Promicromonospora sukumoe: one gene and its partner. The protein of the gene in region 1 interacts with the protein of each later gene in a pairwise test. Links are inferred from orthologs where the notes say so. Each region holds a gene or a part of one and is shown on either strand. Other genes may lie near its edges. The genes, in order: thrS and rplA.

Evidence for each region.
Region 2: the proteins of thrS (region 1) and rplA interact in binary tests that used the Escherichia coli proteins (3 or more experiments, as listed by UniProt). The link is inferred for Promicromonospora sukumoe from one-to-one orthologs.

Annotation. Positions count from the first base shown.
Region 1 is NZ_JACGWV010000001.1:3,041,818-3,050,315, forward strand. The notes cover bases 1,771-4,753. They hold thrS (threonine--tRNA ligase), read right to left. Parts: upstream 4,286-4,753; coding sequence 2,255-4,285; downstream 1,771-2,254. Other genes in these bases: FHX71_RS13470 (HIT family protein), read right to left, coding at 1,771-2,229; FHX71_RS13480 (hypothetical protein), read right to left, coding at 4,416-4,601. Also shown: FHX71_RS13455 (glycosyltransferase family 4 protein), read right to left, coding at 1-12; FHX71_RS13460 (phosphatidylinositol mannoside acyltransferase), read right to left, coding at 42-989; pgsA (phosphatidylinositol phosphate synthase), read right to left, coding at 989-1,657; more of FHX71_RS13470, read right to left, coding at 1,657-1,770; FHX71_RS13485 (cation:proton antiporter), read left to right, coding at 4,791-6,560; FHX71_RS13490 (tyrosine-protein phosphatase), read left to right, coding at 6,570-7,280; FHX71_RS13510 (S1 family peptidase), read right to left, coding at 7,782-8,498. UniProt on the Escherichia coli protein: Catalyzes the attachment of threonine to tRNA(Thr) in a two-step reaction: L-threonine is first activated by ATP to form Thr-AMP and then transferred to the acceptor end of tRNA(Thr). The rate-limiting step is amino acid activation in the presence of tRNA.
Region 2 is NZ_JACGWV010000003.1:653,377-661,861, forward strand. What follows is about bases 2,478-5,447. They hold rplA (50S ribosomal protein L1), read left to right. Parts: upstream 2,478-3,589; coding sequence 3,590-4,306; downstream 4,307-5,447. Other genes in these bases: nusG (transcription termination/antitermination protein NusG), read left to right, coding at 2,478-2,998; rplK (50S ribosomal protein L11), read left to right, coding at 3,073-3,504; FHX71_RS26955 (RNA polymerase sigma factor), read left to right, coding at 4,581-5,213; FHX71_RS26960 (hypothetical protein), read left to right, coding at 5,204-5,447. In the rest of the region: FHX71_RS26920 (ABC transporter permease), read right to left, coding at 1-363; FHX71_RS26925 (ABC transporter ATP-binding protein), read right to left, coding at 363-1,283; preprotein translocase subunit SecE, read left to right, coding at 1,689-1,934; more of nusG, read left to right, coding at 2,183-2,477; more of FHX71_RS26960, read left to right, coding at 5,448-5,764; FHX71_RS26965 (S8 family peptidase), read left to right, coding at 5,866-7,329; FHX71_RS26970 (CHAT domain-containing protein), read left to right, coding at 7,346-8,485. UniProt on the Escherichia coli protein: One of the primary rRNA binding proteins, it binds very close to the 3'-end of the 23S rRNA. Forms part of the L1 stalk. It is often not seen in high-resolution crystal structures, but can be seen in cryo_EM and 3D reconstruction models.

The DNA of each region.
Region 1 (8,498 bases):
GCCGACGCGCAGCGTGCGGTGCCCGCGCCGCCGCGCGCCTCTCATCCGTTCTCCCGCGCGGCCCGCTGCCGGGCCGGTCCCAGGTCGGCGACGAACACCCGCTGCAGCATGTGCCAGTCGTGCGTGTGCTCGACGATGGACCCCGCGAGCTGGTCGACCCAGCCCTGGGTGAGCAGGCGAGCCCGCTCGGCGCGCGGCAGCCCGACGTCGGGCACGGGCAGGGGCGGGTAGAAGTGGATGACGATGCCCCACGGCGTGCCCGCGGTGCGGCGCCGGGCGCCGCGCAGCCGCTCGTACGTGATGCCGACGGCGTGCACGGGCACCTCGGCCTCCAGGCCGACGAGCGCCGGGCCGGCGGCGACCCGGGCGCGGTGCCCGGCGAGGTCGACCTCGATGCCGGTGGAGGTCAGGTCGCGGTCGCTGAGCAGCGGCAGGAGCCGCCCGCCCTCCTTGGCGCCGCGGACCAGGGCACCCAGCACGTCGCCGTTGCCGAGGGCCAGGACGTCGATGCCGAGGGACCCGCGGAACCGCAGGAACTCCTCGAAGAGCTCGTCGGGCTTGAGCCGCTCGGCGACGGTGAGCACGCCCGCGAGGTACTGGGAGCCGTAGGCGCCGGCCAGGTCCCAGTTGCCGAGGTGGCCCAGGGCGAGCGAGACGGCGCCGCCGTCGTCGATCACGGGGCGCACGTGCTCGTCGTAGCCCTCCAGGCGCACGCGCGCCCGCAGCTTGGCGGTGGTGACGCCCTGGAGGGTGAAGGCCTCCCGGAAGTAGCGCATGTAGCTGCGCATGCCCGCCCGGGACAGCCGGCGCACGGCCGCGGCGTCGAGGTCGGGCCGCACCCGCGCGTAGTTGCTCTCCATGCGCCGCACGGCCTTGCCGTGGCGCAGCCAGGTGACGTCGGCGACCGCGGTGAACAGGCCCCGCAGCACGGGCTCGGGGATCTTCGTGGCGTTGCGCCACGCGAAGGTGTACGCCGCCGCGACGTTCATCAGGCGCCCTGTCCGGCCAGGGGACCCTCGTGCGGTTCGTCCCGGGTCTCGACCGCACGTCGCGCGAGCTGGTCGTGCACGGTGGCGATGCGCTGGACCACGGTCACCAGGCTGGCGAGCGCCAGCAGGGTGAGCACGACCTCCAGCACGACGACGGGCAGGCCCACCTGCATGAACGTGAACGGGACGAGTGCCAGCAGCAGCCGGTCGGCGCGCTCGGCGATGCCCACCTGTGCGGTGGCGCCGACGCCCTCGGCGCGGGCCCGGGCGTACGGGACGACGCTGCCGAGCACCAGGCAGGCGAGCGCGGCGGACGTGCCCCACAGGCCGTGGTGCTCGTCGGGGTGCAGCACGAACCAGAGCGTGATGCCAGCGAACACCGCGCCGTCGGACACGCGGTCCAGGGTCGAGTCAAGGAACGCGCCCCACGGTCCGGACCGCCCGGCCTGGCGCGCCATCACCCCGTCGAGGGAGTCGAAGAGGACGAAGAAGCCGATCAGCAGGCCGCCCACGAGCGTGTGCCCCATCGGGAGCAGCGTCAGGGCCACCACGGTGACCACGACGGTGCCGGCGATCGTCACCGCGTCCGGCGAGACCCGCAGCGCCAGCAGCAGCCGGGCCAGGGGTGTGAACAGCGTCGTCATGAAGGAGCGCAGGCCCCGTAACATCAGTTCTCCTCTCTGCCCCCCGCGGTCTTCCACGCGTCCGCGAGCCGACGGCGGGTGTCCGCCAGCAGCTCCGGCAACGCCTTGGTCTGGCCCACCACGGGCAGGAAGTTGGCGTCGCCCAGCCAGCGCGGCACGACGTGCTGGTGCAGGTGCGCCGCGATGCCCGCACCGGCGACCTCGCCCTGGTTGATACCAAGATTGAAGCCTGCGGGCGAGTGAACGGCGCGCGACACGCGCATGGCCTGCTGAGTCATCTGTGCCAGCTCGACCGTCTCGGCGTCGGTCAGGTCCGTGTAGTCCGAGACGTGCCGGTACGGGAGCACCATCATGTGCCCCGAGTTGTACGGGTAGAGGTTCAGCACCACGTAGCACCGCTCCCCGCGGGCGACGACGAGGCCCTGCTCGTCGTCGCCCGCCGGGATGCGGCAGAACGGGCACTGCTGGGTGGTCCCGTCGGCGGGCTTGTCCTGCCCGCCGATGTAGACCATGCGGTGCGGCGTCCAGAGCCGCTGCAGCCCGTCGTCCGAGGGGCCGAAGGCCGCCGGGGACTCGGGAGCGGGGTCGCTGTTCATCCGGGGACGACCTCTGCGGAGCCGGTCAGACCTGCACGCGGTCGCTGACCGCCTTGACGATCCGCTCGATCGCCTCGGCGACCGGCACGCCGTTCTCCTGGGTGCCGTCCCGGAACCGGAACGACACGGCGCCCGCCTCGACGTCCTCGCCGCCCGCGATGAGCACGAACGGGACCTTCTCCTTGGACGCGTTGCGGATCTTCTTGCCGAACCGGTCGTCGGACAGGTCGAGCTCGGCGCGGATGCCCTGGGCCCGGAGCTGGGCGACGACGTCCTTGAGGTAGTCGTCGAAGGCGTCGGCGACGGGCACGGCGAGCACCTGGACGGGCGCGAGCCAGGCCGGGAACTGCCCGGCGTAGTGCTCGATGAGCACGCCCATGAACCGCTCGATGGAGCCGAACTTGGCCGAGTGGATCATGACCGGCTGCTGGCGGGTGCCGTCCGCGGCGGTGTACTCCAGCCCGAAGCCCTTGGGCTGGTTGAAGTCGTACTGCACGGTGCCCATCTGCCAGGTACGGCCGATGGCGTCCTTGGCCTGCACGGAGATCTTGGGGCCGTAGAACGCGGCGCCGCCCGGGTCGGCCACGAGCTCCAGGCCGGTCTCGCGGCCCACGCGCTCCAGGATCTCGGTCGCGGCGGCCCAGTCCTCGTCCGAGCCCACGAACTTGTCCGGCTTGGAGTCGTCACGCGTGGACAGCTCCAGGTAGAAGTCGTCCAGGCCGAAGTCGCGCAGCACGCTGAGCATGAAGTCGAGCAGGTGCTTGACCTCGCCCGGCGCCTGCTCCGGCGTCACGTAGGAGTGCGAGTCGTCCTGGGTCAGGCCGCGCACGCGCGTCAGGCCCTGCACCACGCCGGACTTCTCGTACCGGTACACGGAACCGAACTCGAACAGGCGCAGCGGCAGCTCACGGTAGGAGCGCCCGCGCGCGGCGAAGATCAGGTTGTGCATGGGGCAGTTCATGGCCTTGAGCCGGTACTTGGACCCCTCGAGGTCCATCTCCGGGAACATGGTGTCCGCGTAGTAGGGCAGGTGGCCCGAGGTGTGGAACAGCCCGTCCTTGGTGATGTGCGGGGTGCCGACGTACGAGAAGCCCTCCTCGATGTGCCGCTGGCGGACGTAGTCCTCCATGACCCGCTTGATGACGCCGCCCTTGGGGTGGAACAGCGGCAGGCCGGAGCCGACCTCGTCGGAGAAGCTGAACAGGTCCATCTCGGCGCCGATGCGCCGGTGGTCGCGGCGCTCGGCCTCGGCCAGCCGCTCCAGGTACGCCTTCAGCTCGTCCTTGGACGGCCAGGCCGTGCCGTAGACGCGCTGCAGCATCGGGTTCTTCTCGCTGCCGCGCCAGTAGGCGGCGGCCGAGCGCATGAGCTGCACGCCGTTGCCGATCAGGCGCGTGTTCGGCAGGTGCGGGCCGCGGCACAGGTCCGACCAGACCACGGTCTCGCTCTCACGGCCGGCGCCACGCACGTTGTCGTAGATGGTCAGCTCGCCGCCGCCCACCTCGACGGACTCGCCGCTGTCGCCGTCGGCCGCCGCGCCGCCCTTGAGGCCGATCAGCTCCAGCTTGTACGGCTCGTTCGCCAGCTCGGCGCGCGCCTCGTCCTCGGTGACGACGCGGCGGCGGAAGGTCTGGCCCTCCTTGATGATGCGGCCCATCGTCTTGTCGAGGGCCTTGAGGTCCTCGGGCGTGAACGGCGTCTCGACGTCGAAGTCGTAGTAGAAGCCGTCGGTGACGGGCGGGCCGATGCCCAGCTTCGCGTCCGGGTTGACCTGCTGCACGGCCTGCGCCAGCACGTGGGCGGCGCTGTGCCGCAGCACGGCCAGGCCGTCGGGCTCGCTGATCGTCACCGGCTCGACCTCGCGGCCGGCCGGGATCTCGCGGTCGAGGTCCCACAGCTCGCCGTCCACCCGCACGACGACGACGTCGCGGCGGTCGCCGTACAGCTCGACGCCGGTCGTCGTCGCCTCGGTCGTCGTCGCCTGCGTGGTGTTCTCAGCCGGGGTCTCGCCACCGGCGAGGTCGGTGGGGCTGGGCGGCGATGCGACGTCGGACACAGGAGTGCTCCTTGGGGAACGGAAGACGAAATGGATCGAGGGGCACCGTCCGCACGGACGGTGCCCCTCGATCGTACCGATACAGTGCCGGTCCCGTGCCCGCGGTCGCACCGCGGGCGGACCGGCGGGATCAGCTCTTGCCGAAGTCCTTGGCCTTCTGGCCCAGGGTGTCGATCGCCCCGTCCGCCTTGTCCGGCGCGAGCTCCTTGAGCTTGTCCGTGGCTGCGTCGACGTTCTCGTCGCTGAGCTGCTCCTTGGCCTTCGCCAGGTTGTCCGGGTCCGTCACGAACTCCTTGGCCTTGTCAAAAAGCCCCATGTCCGACTCCTCTTCGACACGGGCACACGACGTGCCCCCCTGCGCGCGACGGGGTCCCGCCGCCACCCCTGAAACTACGCGCAGAGCGTCGGACGCGCGCGGCAACGGCGCCCCACCTGGGGTCCCTCCGGCGTCTCGCGCAGAGCGCAAAAGTCGGCGGACGCCGTCGGCGTCTCGTAACGTCAGCCTGTGGAGTACCTGATCGTCGCAGTCATCGCCGCCGTCCTGATCATCGCCGTCACCGCCCTGGCCCCCAAGGCCGGCGTCGCGGCCCCGCTGGTCCTGGTGGTGCTGGGCGCGGGGGTCAGCCTGCTGCCGTGGGTGCCCGCGGTCGAGATCCCGCCCGAGGTGATCCTCGGCGGCGTGCTGCCCCCGCTGCTCTACTCGGCCGCCGTCGGCCTGCCGTCGATGGACTTCCGGCGGGACTTCACGGCCATCGGCGGCCTGTCGGTGACGCTCGTGGTGATCAGCTCGGTGCTGCTCGGCCTGCTCTTCCGCTGGCTGATCCCCGACATCGACCTGGCCACGGCCATCGCGCTGGGCGCCATCGTCAGCCCGACGGACGCCGTCGCGACGTCGATCGTGAAACGGCTCGGGGCGTCGCCACGCAGCGTCACGATGCTGGAGGGCGAGTCCCTGCTCAACGACGCCTCCGCGCTGGTGCTCCTGCGATCCGCCATCGCGGCGACCGCGGCCTCGGTGAGCCTGTGGGAGGTCGTGGGCGACTTCGCCTACGCGGCCCTGGTCGCCGTGGCGATCGGCGTGCCCGTCGGCTGGCTGGGCCTGCGGGTGCGACGCCGGCTGGGTCACGCCGCCCTGAGCACCGCCATGTCGTTCGTGGTGCCGTTCGTCGCCTACATCCCGGCCGAGGAGCTCGGCGCGTCCGGCCTGGTCGCCGTCGTCGCGGCGGGCCTGGTGACGGGCAACGGCTCGCCGCGCTACCTGCGCCCGCAGGACCGCATCGCCGAACGCTCCAACTGGCACACCGTCGAGCTGCTGCTCGAGGGCACCGTGTTCCTCATCATGGGCATCGAGCTGTTCGCCCTCATCGAGGACGCCGAGTCCGGCACGGGCTCGGTCTGGCAGGCGGCCGTCGTCGCGGCCATCGCCGGTGCGGCGATCCTCGTGGTGCGCGCCGCCTTCGTGACGCCGCTGATCGGCATCCAGGGGCGCCGGGCCCGGCGCGGCGAGGCGGTGCGCGAGACGCTCACCGCGTTCCAGGACCGCATCGACCAGCGGGCCGCGGCGGCACCACCCCCGACCGAGACGGACGAGGGCACGGGACGGCGCAAGGGCCGCCGCTCGACCGCCCAGCGCCTGGAACGCATCCAGGGCACCCTGCGGCGCCGCACCGCCGACATCGACTACGACCTGGCCCGGCCCCTCGGCTGGCGCGAGGGCACGCTCCTGGTGTGGGCGGGCATGCGTGGCGTGGTGACGCTGGCGGCGGCGCAGACGCTGCCGGCCGACACGCCGAACCGGTCCTTCCTGATCCTGGTCGCCTTCGGCGTCGCGTTCGGCACGCTCCTGCTCCAGGGCAGCACCCTGCCCTGGGTGACCCGGCGCCTCGGGCTGATCGGGCAGGACACGACCGGCGACCTGCCCGCCCTGCGCCGCGAGACCGAGCAGGCGGCCCGCCAGTTCCTCGCCGAGCCGCAGCGCCCGGACGGCACGCCGTACGACGCCGGGGTCGTCGCCCGGGTGCGCAAGGACACCTTCCGCGAGCACGAGTCGCAGGACGAGGACGCGGTGCTGACCAAGGACCGCTTCATCCAGTACCGGGAGCTGCGGCTCGCGACCATCGCCGCCCAGCGCGAGGAGCTGCTCGCCGCACGCTCCCACGGCACCTTCGACTCGGCCCAGCTCGGCAACGCCCTCGACCTGCTGGACGCCGAGCAGATCGCCGTCGAGATGCGCAAGGGCAAGTTTTCGATGCACGAGGAAGACCCGGAGCGCTAGGTTCGCGGCGTGACGCCTTACACGCCGCTCCACCTGGACTGGGCGGGCTGCCTCAACGCCCGTGACCTCGGCGGGCTCCCGCTCACGGGCGGGGGCACCGTCCGCGAGCGCGTCCTGGTGCGCTCCGAGTCCCCCAGCTACCTGACCGACGACGGCGTCGCCGCCGCCGGCGCCTACGGCCTCTCGCGGATCATCGACCTGCGCCGGCCGGAGGAGCTCGCCGAGTGGCCGAGCCGGCTCGCGGACAGGCCCGCCTACCTGCACCTGCCGGTGCAGGCCCCCGGTGACCCCGAGGAGGGGCCCTGGGTGCACCTCTACCAGGGCATGCTGGACCGGCACCCGGAGCTGTTCGCGCGCGCCGTCGGCGCCGTCGCTGACGCCCCCGAGGGTCCCGTGCTGGTGCACTGCGCCGCCGGGAAGGACCGCACGGGCCTGGTGGTGGCGCTCGCGCTCACCCTGGCCGGAGCCGACGTCGACGCCCTCGCCGACGACTACGAGGTCACCAACGCGCGGCTCGCGCCCCGGTACGAGCTGCGGGCGGCCGGGGCGGGCGACGACCGGCCCGCCGAACGCAAGGTCCCGCCCACCCGGCACGTCATCCTCGGCGCGCTGGAGCACCTGTCGGCGCGGCACGGCGGCGTCGAGGCGTACCTGACCGGGGGCGGGCTCACGCCGGGGCACGTGCGGGCGCTGCGGGCCCGGCTCGTCGGGCAGGGCTGACCGGGTAGGACGACGTCGGCCGCCGTCGGGAACGACGAAGGCCCCGGACCGTGGTCCGGGGCCTTGCTGGTGGGCGATACTGGGATCGAACCAGTGACCTCTTCCGTGTCAGGGAAGCGCGCTACCGCTGCGCCAATCGCCCGAGGTGGGTACGGGATTCGAACCCGTGTGTACGGCTTTGCAGGCCGCTGCCTCGCCTCTCGGCCAACCCACCGTGCTCCCCACAAAAGCGGGTATCGAGCGGATGACGGGACTTGAACCCGCGACCCTCACCTTGGCAAGGTGATGCTCTACCACTGAGCTACATCCGCGCTATGACCATCCTGGACCCTTCGGTCCTGGCGTGGTGACGCTCCGGAAGAGTAGTTCACAAACGGCGTGCCGGTCCAATCGAAAAGCCCGCGCCACCTGCGCCGCGCCCCACGACGCCGAACAGCACGCGGGCGGCGCCGCCGGAATCGTCCGGCGACGCCGCCCGCGCAGGTCAGGAACGGGTGCGCGTCAGTAGATCGAGACGCCGTACGCGCTGAGCGCCTCGGTGACCGGCTGGAAGAACGTGGTGCCGCCCGAGGAGCAGTTACCACTGCCGCCGGACGTGATGCCCAGCGCCGTCGACCCGCTGTAGAGCGCGCCGCCGGAGTCGCCGGGCTCGGCGCAGACGTTGGTCTGGATCATGCCCGACACCACGCCCTCCGCGTACCGGACGGACACGTTCAGCGCGGTGACGGTGCCGGAGTGCACCCCGGTCGTGGAGCCGTCGCGCGTGACGCGCTGGCCCACGGAGGCGTTGCCGGCGGTGTAGCCGCCCGGGTGGCTCAGCGACGTGTTGTCGTACCGGACGATCGCGTAGTCGTTGCCGGGGAAGCTGGAGCCCACGGTGGCGCCCACCAGGGTGGTCTGCGCCGAGTTGGTGTACCAGGTCGGGACGCCGTTGCCGCAGTGGCCCGCGGTGATCAGGTAGTACGTGCTGCCGCTGCGGACGTTGAAGCCCACGGAGCAGCGGTAGCCGGAGCCGTAGATCGCGTCGCCGGAGCCCAGCAGCGGCTTGAAGGTGCCGGACGTCCGCTTGATCGTCAGGGCGTCGGCCTCGGCGCCGGCCGCCTTGCGGATCGTGCCCAGCTCGGCCGCGGAGACGGTCGAGTCCGCCGTCACGACGACCTTGCCGGTGGCCGTGTCCGTGTACCAGGCGACGCCGACGACGTCCGCCTGTCCGACGGC
Region 2 (8,485 bases), on another replicon or contig:
CAGGGGAGTGGCCCGCAGCCGCTTGAGCGTCCCGTCGTCCCGCTCCACGGCGATCGACATGGCGAGCGTCTGGTAGGTCGAGAGCATGACGCCGGTCGCCACCATCCCCGGCAGGAAGTACTGCGCGAAGCTGACGCTGACGCCCTCCGAGACCGCCGGGTCGTCGTCCCCGAAGACGGTCGAGAAGATCGCCAGCATGATGATCGGGTAGGCGAAGCCGAAGACCATCGAGTCGCGCTCGCGGACGAACTGCAGCAGCTCGACGCCGCCGCGCACCAGGCCGAGCCTGATCGTGCCGGGCAGCTTCCGAGCGACGCTCGTCGCCGTACGGCTCGTCGTGGTCGTCGCGGCAGTCGTGCTCATCACGCCGCCTCCTTGTCGTGGGTCGTGGCGGTGGCCGTGTCGTGGGCCGGGGTCTCGCCGATCAGGGACAGGTACACGTCCTCGAGCGTCGGGCGGGTCACGGACAGGCCCGGCACCTCGGCGTCCGGCCCGGCCGCGGCGATCAGCCGTGCGACGGCGGCGGTGGGCCGGTCGGTCCGCTCGGTGCGGCGTACCCCGCCGTCGTCCCACGCGACGACCGGGGTGCGGGCGGCGGGCCCGCCCAGGGACTCGGGGGTGCCCTCGGCCACCACCACGCCGTCCCGCACGACGAGGACGCGGTCCGCGAGCTGCGCGGCCTCGTCCAGGTAGTGGGTCGTCAGGAGGATCGTGGTCCCGTCGTCGCGCAGCCCGGTCACCAGGTCCCAGAAGGACCGGCGCGCCTCCGGGTCGAACCCGGTGGTGGGCTCGTCGAGGAAGAGCAGCTCGGGCCGGCCGACGATCCCGAGCGCCACGTCGAGCCGGCGCCGCTGGCCGCCGGACAGCCCGCGCGTCCGGGCCTTGCTTTTCTCCCCGAGCCCGACGGCGGCGATGACCTCCTCCGGGTCGCGCGAGCGGGGGTAGGCGGCGGCGGTCGAGCGCACCTTCTCGATGACCGTGAGCTCGCTCAGGTCCCGGGAGTCCTGCATGACCACGCCGATCCGGGCGCGCCACGCGCGGCCGGCCTCGCCGGGGTCCTCGCCGAGGACGGCGACGTCGCCGTCGTCCCGGGTGCGAAACCCCTCGAGGATCTCGACGGTGGTGGTCTTGCCGGCGCCGTTGGGGCCGAGCACCGCCACGATCTCGCCGTGGGCGACGTCGAGGTCCAGGCCTGCGACGGCGTCCTTGAACCCGGTACGGGGGTTGCCGTACCGCTTGCGGAGGCCGCGTACCCGCACGGCCGCTGAGCCGGATGTCTGCATGTATCGAGCATGCTCCGTGGGGGCCCCGCGGCGGGACGCCCGTTCGACTGCACCTGGTGTCCGTCGTCCGGTGGACAGGGCCGTCGCACGCCGTGCGACGGGTGGTCCGGAACGAGTTCGACCTACGGCGCCCGGTACCGTACAGTTGTGCCTCGGTGATCGATGCTCACCTGATGTGGCGTGCCTCTCCAGGGCCCGCGACATTGCACGACCAGGCATCGGACACAAAGGGTAGTGGCGCAATTGGTAGCGCAGCGGTCTCCAAAACCGCAGGTTGCAGGTTCGAGTCCTGTCTACCCTGCCAGCGTGAACCCCAGCGGGGCCGCGCGCAGCGGGCCCACGTGAGTGGACCTGGAACGGCAGTCCGCGCCGCCCGGCGCGCCGGGCCACAGGAGTGGGGTAGCAGTGAGCGACACCGAGGTGATCCAGAGCGCTGCGGAGCGTCCGAGCAAGGGCGGCGGCAACATCTTCGCCCGAATCGCGCTCTTCGTGCGCCAGGTGGTGGCCGAGCTCAAGAAGGTCGTCTCGCCGACGCGCTCCGAGCTCTTCACGTACACGACCGTCGTGCTCGTCTTCCTGGTCGTCGTCATGATCTTCGTGGTGATCCTGGACTACGCCTTCGGCATGCTCGCGGGCTGGGTCTTCGGCTGATCCTCCCTCGCGGAGACGGCGGCTGACACAGCCGTCGAGGGGCCCGGTCAAGCGGGTCCGCGCCGGTCCGGGTGCGCCGGACGAGCTCATGGGGCACGCTGCGCAGTACTTCGCTGTGATGGTTCTCGCCCGTCGCTGATTGTCCCTTCGCGGTACTTTCGCGCGACAATGGCCGGACACAGCTCGTAGAAGTACGCACACCCGTGCCGGGCGCAGCCCCGGCGCACGAAGAGAAAGCAGGTTCGTTCGTGTCCCAGGACTCTCTGGACCAGACGGAGAACGTCTCGCCGGCCGACGGCGACGAGACGGCTGTCGACGCGCCCCTGGACGCCGAGAACGCTGACGTGCCTGCGGACGCCGAGACCCCGGCCGAGACCGTCGACGACGAGGTCGAGGACGACGCCACCGACGAGCGCCCCGCTGACGCCGACGGCGACGTCATCGTGGACGAGGTCGAGGAGTTCAAGCGAACCCTCCGCGGCCAGTTCGGCGACTGGTACGTCATCCACTCGTACGCCGGTTACGAGAAGCGCGTGAAGACCAACCTCGAGAACCGCATCCAGAGCCTGAACATGGAGGACTACATCTTCCAGGTCGAGGTTCCGATGGAAGAGGTCGCCGAGATCAAGAACGCGCAGAAGAAGATCGTGAGCCGGGTCCGCATCCCGGGCTACGTCCTCGTGCGCATGGACCTGACCGACGAGTCGTGGGGCGCCGTGCGCCACACGCCCGGTGTCACGGGCTTCGTCGGGCACACGCACCAGCCGGTGCCGCTGAGCTTCGACGAGATCTACTCGATGCTCGCCCCGTCGATGCTGCCGCAGCCCGCCCAGGTGGGCCAGCAGACCGCCGGTGGCGGCACGATCACCTCCGGTGGCAAGGCTCCGGTCCACGTCGACTTCGAGGTGGGCGAGTCGGTGACCGTGACCGACGGTCCGTTCGACACGCTGCCCGCCTCGATCTCCGAGATCAACGTCGAGGCCCAGAAGCTCAAGGTCCTCGTCTCCATCTTCGGCCGGGAGACCCCGGTCGAGCTGGGGTTCAACCAGGTCGCCAAGATCTGATTCGTCCGTCCCCAGCACTTGCAACCGGGTCATCGCCCACGGCGTAGGCCCAGTCGACAGAAGGTAGTGAACGCATGCCCCCGAAGAAGAAGGTCTCCGGCCTCATCAAGCTGCAGATCCAGGCCGGCGCCGCGACGCCGGCTCCGCCGATCGGCCCTGCCCTGGGTCAGCACGGCGTGAACATCATGGAGTTCTGCAAGGCGTACAACGCCGCGACCGAGTCGCAGCGCGGCAACGTCATCCCGGTCGAGATCACCGTGTACGAGGACCGCTCGTTCACCTTCATCACCAAGACCCCGCCGGCCGCCGAGCTCATCAAGAAGGCCGCCGGTGTGGCCAAGGGCTCCGCGACGCCGCACACGGTCAAGGTCGCGTCGATCACCAAGGACCAGGTCCGCGAGATCGCCACGACCAAGCTGCCCGACCTCAACGCGAACGACCTCGACGCCGCGTCGCTGATCATCGCGGGCACCGCCCGCTCCATGGGCATCACCGTTTCCGAGTGATCCCACCCGGGGCACCCGCCCCGGACCGAAACACCACAGTGGCAGGGCCGACCGGGCCCGCTACGACCACACAAGGAGTGGAAACATGGCAAAGCGCAGCAAGGCGTACCTCGCCGCCGCCGAGAAGATCGACAGCGACACGCTGTACGCCCCGCTGGACGCGATCCGTCTGGCCAAGGAGACCGCCACGGTCAAGTACGACGCGACCGTCGAGGTCGCGTTCCGCCTGAGCGTGGACCCCCGCAAGGCCGACCAGATGGTCCGTGGCACGGTCAACCTGCCGAACGGCACCGGTAAGACCGCCAAGGTCATCGTGTTCGCCAACGCCGCCAAGGCGGAGGAGGCCCGTGCGGCCGGTGCCGACGAGGTCGGTGGCGACGAGCTCATCGAGAAGGTGGCCGCCGGCTACACCGACTTCGACGCGGCCGTGGCCACGCCGGACCTGATGGGCAAGGTCGGTCGTCTCGGTAAGGTGCTCGGTCCCCGTGGCCTCATGCCGAACCCGAAGACCGGCACCGTGACCATGGACGTCACCAAGGCCGTGTCCGACATCAAGGGCGGCAAGATCGAGTTCCGTGTCGACAAGCACGCGAACCTGCACTTCATCATCGGCAAGTCCTCCTTCACGGAGGCCCAGCTGCTGGAGAACTACGCCGCAGCGCTCGACGAGGTCCTGCGCCTCAAGCCGTCGTCGTCGAAGGGTCGCTACATCAGCAAGGCGACCATGACCACCACGATGGGCCCCGGCATCCCGCTGGACCAGAGCAAGACCACCAAGCTGCTGGAGGAGCTCCCGGCCTGAGCCGAGCCCTTCTGAGCGCAAGAAGACCCGCACCCCTCACGGGGTGCGGGTCTTTTTGAATTTTCATCAGAAAGATGTATCGAACCCGGTCCGGGCACCTCTTGTCTGATGGGCGGCAGGAAGCCGACGTGATGCGAGGAGAGGGGAGTGCCTGGTGGGCACCATTTTCGACCTCCCCCGATCCGCGAGCTCGGCCGTAGACTCGGTTGGTCCAAGTGCTCCACGTCCGGTTCGCGACGTGGAAACATCCGCCAGCAGAGAATCCCGTGGTGCAATGACAGGATCAAGGGAGGCCCTGCCCGACGTCGACGGCTCCGGTCTCACTCTCGGCGATCGTGCAGCGATCGCACTGACCGAGTACCGCGCGGGCAACCACCAGGCGCTCGGCGACCTGGTTCGCGAGGCGACGCCGCTGCTGTGGCACACGGTCCGCGCACAGGGGGTCGACCGCGACGCCGCGGACGACGTCGTGCAGAGCACCTGGGTCGCGCTGGTGCGCCACGCCGAGTCGATCGCCGAGCCGAAGGCCGTGCTGAAGTGGCTCCTGGTGACCGCGAAGCGCGCCGCCTGGGAGGCCGTGCGCAAGCACCGTGACGACGAGAAGCGCCGCACCGAGCTGCCGGACGACAGCCCCGAGCATCCGATGGCTCTCCCTGCGAACGATCCGCCGCCCGATGCCGAGGTCCTGCGCGACGAGCGCGACCGCATCCTGTGGACGTCGCTCCAGAAACTTCCCGGACGCTGCCAGGAGCTGCTGCGTCTTGTCTCGCTCGCCGACCGGCCGGACTACCGGTACATCTCGGCGGCGATCGGTATGCCGATGGGCTCCATCGGTTCGACCCGCGGCCGCTGCCTGGCGAAGCTGCGCACCCTCCTCGATGAGCAAGGGGACTTCTCGTGGACCTGACGCCGGAACCCAAGAAGAACGACGAGGTCGTGGGGCACCTCTCGTTCGACCCGAAGGGCGCGCTGGACGCCGAGGACGGGGCCGTGCTGACCCGCCTCGCCCGCGCCGTCGGGGCGGTGGACCCGGTGCCGGAAGGACTCGTCGAGCGGTCGTTGTTCGCGATCACGCTGGCGGGGCTCGAGGCCGAGCTGATGGAGGCCGTCTATCTCGACGCGCCGTTCGCGGGCGTCCGGGGGGCCGCCGCGGCGGCCCGGGCCGACGACACCGCGCCCGCCGAGGCGAAGACCATCACCTTCACGCACGACTCGCTGACCGTGATGATCACGCTGTCCCCGTCCAGCGGCGGACGGGTCCGCATCGACGGCTGGGCTGCCCCGGCGGCCGGCCTGGACGTGGAGCTGCACCGGCCCGGCGTCGACATGCTCACCACCGCGTCGGACGAGGACGGCCGGTTCGCCTTCGACGCCGTCGAGCGCGGCCGGGCGAGCCTGGTGGTCCGCAGGACCGACGGCGGCGGCGGTGCCGTCAGCACGCCCATCATCGAGCTGTGAACCGCTGAACCACCGCACCACCGAACTACCACTGTGTGTGATCTGGCCGAGGGGCGCGGCGGGATCTGTCGAGCAATCGTCGTCGATGGAGAGGTATTGCTGTGACTGAACCCATGCCCGAGGAGCTCCGCGTCCGGGACCACGCCGGAGGCTGGCGGCCCGTCCGAGAGCTCGATCCGGCCGAGGCCCGCTGCCGCCGTGACGTGCGGCTGGCGCCGACCCGATACGTAGCAGACCGCCTGATCGTGCGGGGCACGCCGGGGGAGGACGACGGCCTGCTGGAGCTGCTCCGGGAGCGCGCCGCCGACCGCGGTCTGTCGCTGGAGATGGAGGAGCTCACGCCGGCGCCCATGCGGTCGGACGTACCGCGCACGGGGGTCGCGCTGCACGTGGCCGCGGGCGGCACCGAGAACGCGGACGTGTGGGACCTGCTGGACGACGTCGCGTCCAGCGCGGGCGCGGACGACCGCAAGCGGATCGGTCTGGACCACGTGCTGCAGGGTCACCGCAACAAGCCGGGTGTCGGCATCCCGGGGGACCGGGAGCCGTCCCTGCACGTCGGACCGCAGCCCCGGCGCTCTCTCGGGGCGGGTCCCGTGCCGTGGCTGTCCGCCGACGGCGTGCAGCGGCCGGTCGTCGCCCTGGTCGACACGGGGATCGGCGCGCACCCCTGGTTCGACGGCTCGCACGTCGTGATCAGGGACGCCCAGGTCGACGGCGGCCCGATCGGCACCTTCACCGAGGAGGAGCCGGCGACGGGCCACGAGCCGGCCGCCGAGCTGGCCCCCTACCTGGGGCACGGCACGTTCATCGCGGGCCTGGTGCACCAGGTGTGCCCCGATGCCGCGATCCTGCCCGTCCGCGTCATGTACACCGACGGCGAGGTTCGCGAGTGGGACCTCGTCCGTTCGCTGGAGCGGCTCCTCGAGTACCACCTGCGTGGTGTGGCGGGCGTCCCGGGGCACACCCCCGTCGACATCGTGGTGCTGGCGCTCGGCTTCCAGCCGGAGCTCCTCGACGACGACTACGAGGGAGTGCTGCGCGGGTCCCTGCGCGACCTGCGCCGCGCCGGGGTGCTCGTCGTCGCGTCGGCGGGCAACGACGGCGGCGAGCAGCCGGTGTTCCCCGCCGCCTGGGCGCCGCACGTGCAACGGGTCAGCGGACGGGCGGAGCCGCTGGAGCCTTCAGACCTGCGCGCCGACTACACGCCGTTGCTGGTCGTCACGGCCGCGAACCCGAACGGTACGCTCGCCGACTTCGCCAACGACGGACCGTGGGTCACCAGCGTGCGGCCGGGGACCAAGGTGCACAGCACCATGCCGGTGACCGCCGACGGGGCGCTGGAGCCGCAGGAGGTGTCCGCGGGCGGCCGTGAGTCGGTCGACCCGGACGACTTCACCGGCGGGTTCGCGACGTGGAGCGGTACCTCGTTCTCGTCGCCCATCCTGGCGGGCGAGCTGGCCCAGCACCTGCTGGACGGCCGTGTCACGGAGAGTCCCGCGAATCGGGTTGCCGCGGCGTGGGAGGCTGCACACCAGGCGACGGGACTGCCGATCCCGCACTGACGACGATGGGATGAGCGTGGAGGCGACCGATCGCCGCGAACCGTGGGCGGGACTGTTCGAGCGGCTGGAGGTCGCTCGTGACCTGCACGCGCGAGCGAAGTGGTCGGCCGCGGAGTCGGACTTCCGCGTGCTACTGGCGGACCTGCAGGAGCATGACCCCGCCCAGCTCGACCCCCTGGGCAGGGCGCAGTGGGCCGAGCTCATGGTGCGAAGCTTCCTGGGGCTGTCGAACCCGGTCCACGCCTTGGCCGGGTCCCTCGGGGACGCGCTCGCGCTCTGCGACCGGGCGGCGGCGGTCGAGCGGAGGGTGCCGGACCCCTCGATGGCGAGCCTCGTGCTCGTCCAGCGAGGGGTCCTGCACTCGCGAGCCGGCCAGCCCAGGCAGGCGCTCTCGAACTTCACGCAGGCGCTTCGTGGTCCGGGCCTCGCGGCGCACCGGGACCTCGCCACGACCTTGCTGAACCGCGGGGCCGTCTACAGCGAGCTCGGCGACTTCGCCGAGGCTCTGAGCGACTACCGGGCGGCCCACGAGCACGCCGCTGCCCTGGGTCACGCCCAGTACATCGCGTTCGCGCTGCACAACATCGGGTACGCCCGGTACACCCTGGGCAACCTGCCCGGCGCCCTGGAGTCGATGGAGCGGGCCGTCGACGCCGCCCCCGACCAGGATGACGGCATCCCGGAGCTCGGCCGGGCCGAGGTGCTCTTCGAGAGCGGCCTTCTGGAGGACGCCGAACAACTTCTCGCCATTGCCGCGGAACGCCTCTCCCGCGCGGCGCTTCGGCTGGAGCACGCCGAGGCCGAGTGGTTCCGGGCCCGCGCACTGATGGGTCTGCGGCGCTTCGACGACGCGCGCACCCAGGCGGCCCAGGCGCGGCGGAGATTCGAGCGCGGCGGGCAGCGGTCCATGGCCGCGCTCGCCCAGGTCCTCGAGCTCGACTCCCTGCTCTCGGAGACGCTCCTGTCCACGGAGACCCCGTCCCGGGCGGTCGCCCGCCGTCGTGCGCGAGAGGGCAGGAGCGTCTCCGCGGTGGGCGACGCCGCCGGCCCCACGCTCGGCTACCACCCGGGACATGCGGCCCGGCTGGTCGCCGCGCGCTGGTCGGTCCTGGCGGGCGATCTCGACGAGGCACGAGACACCCTCGCCGCGCTGCCC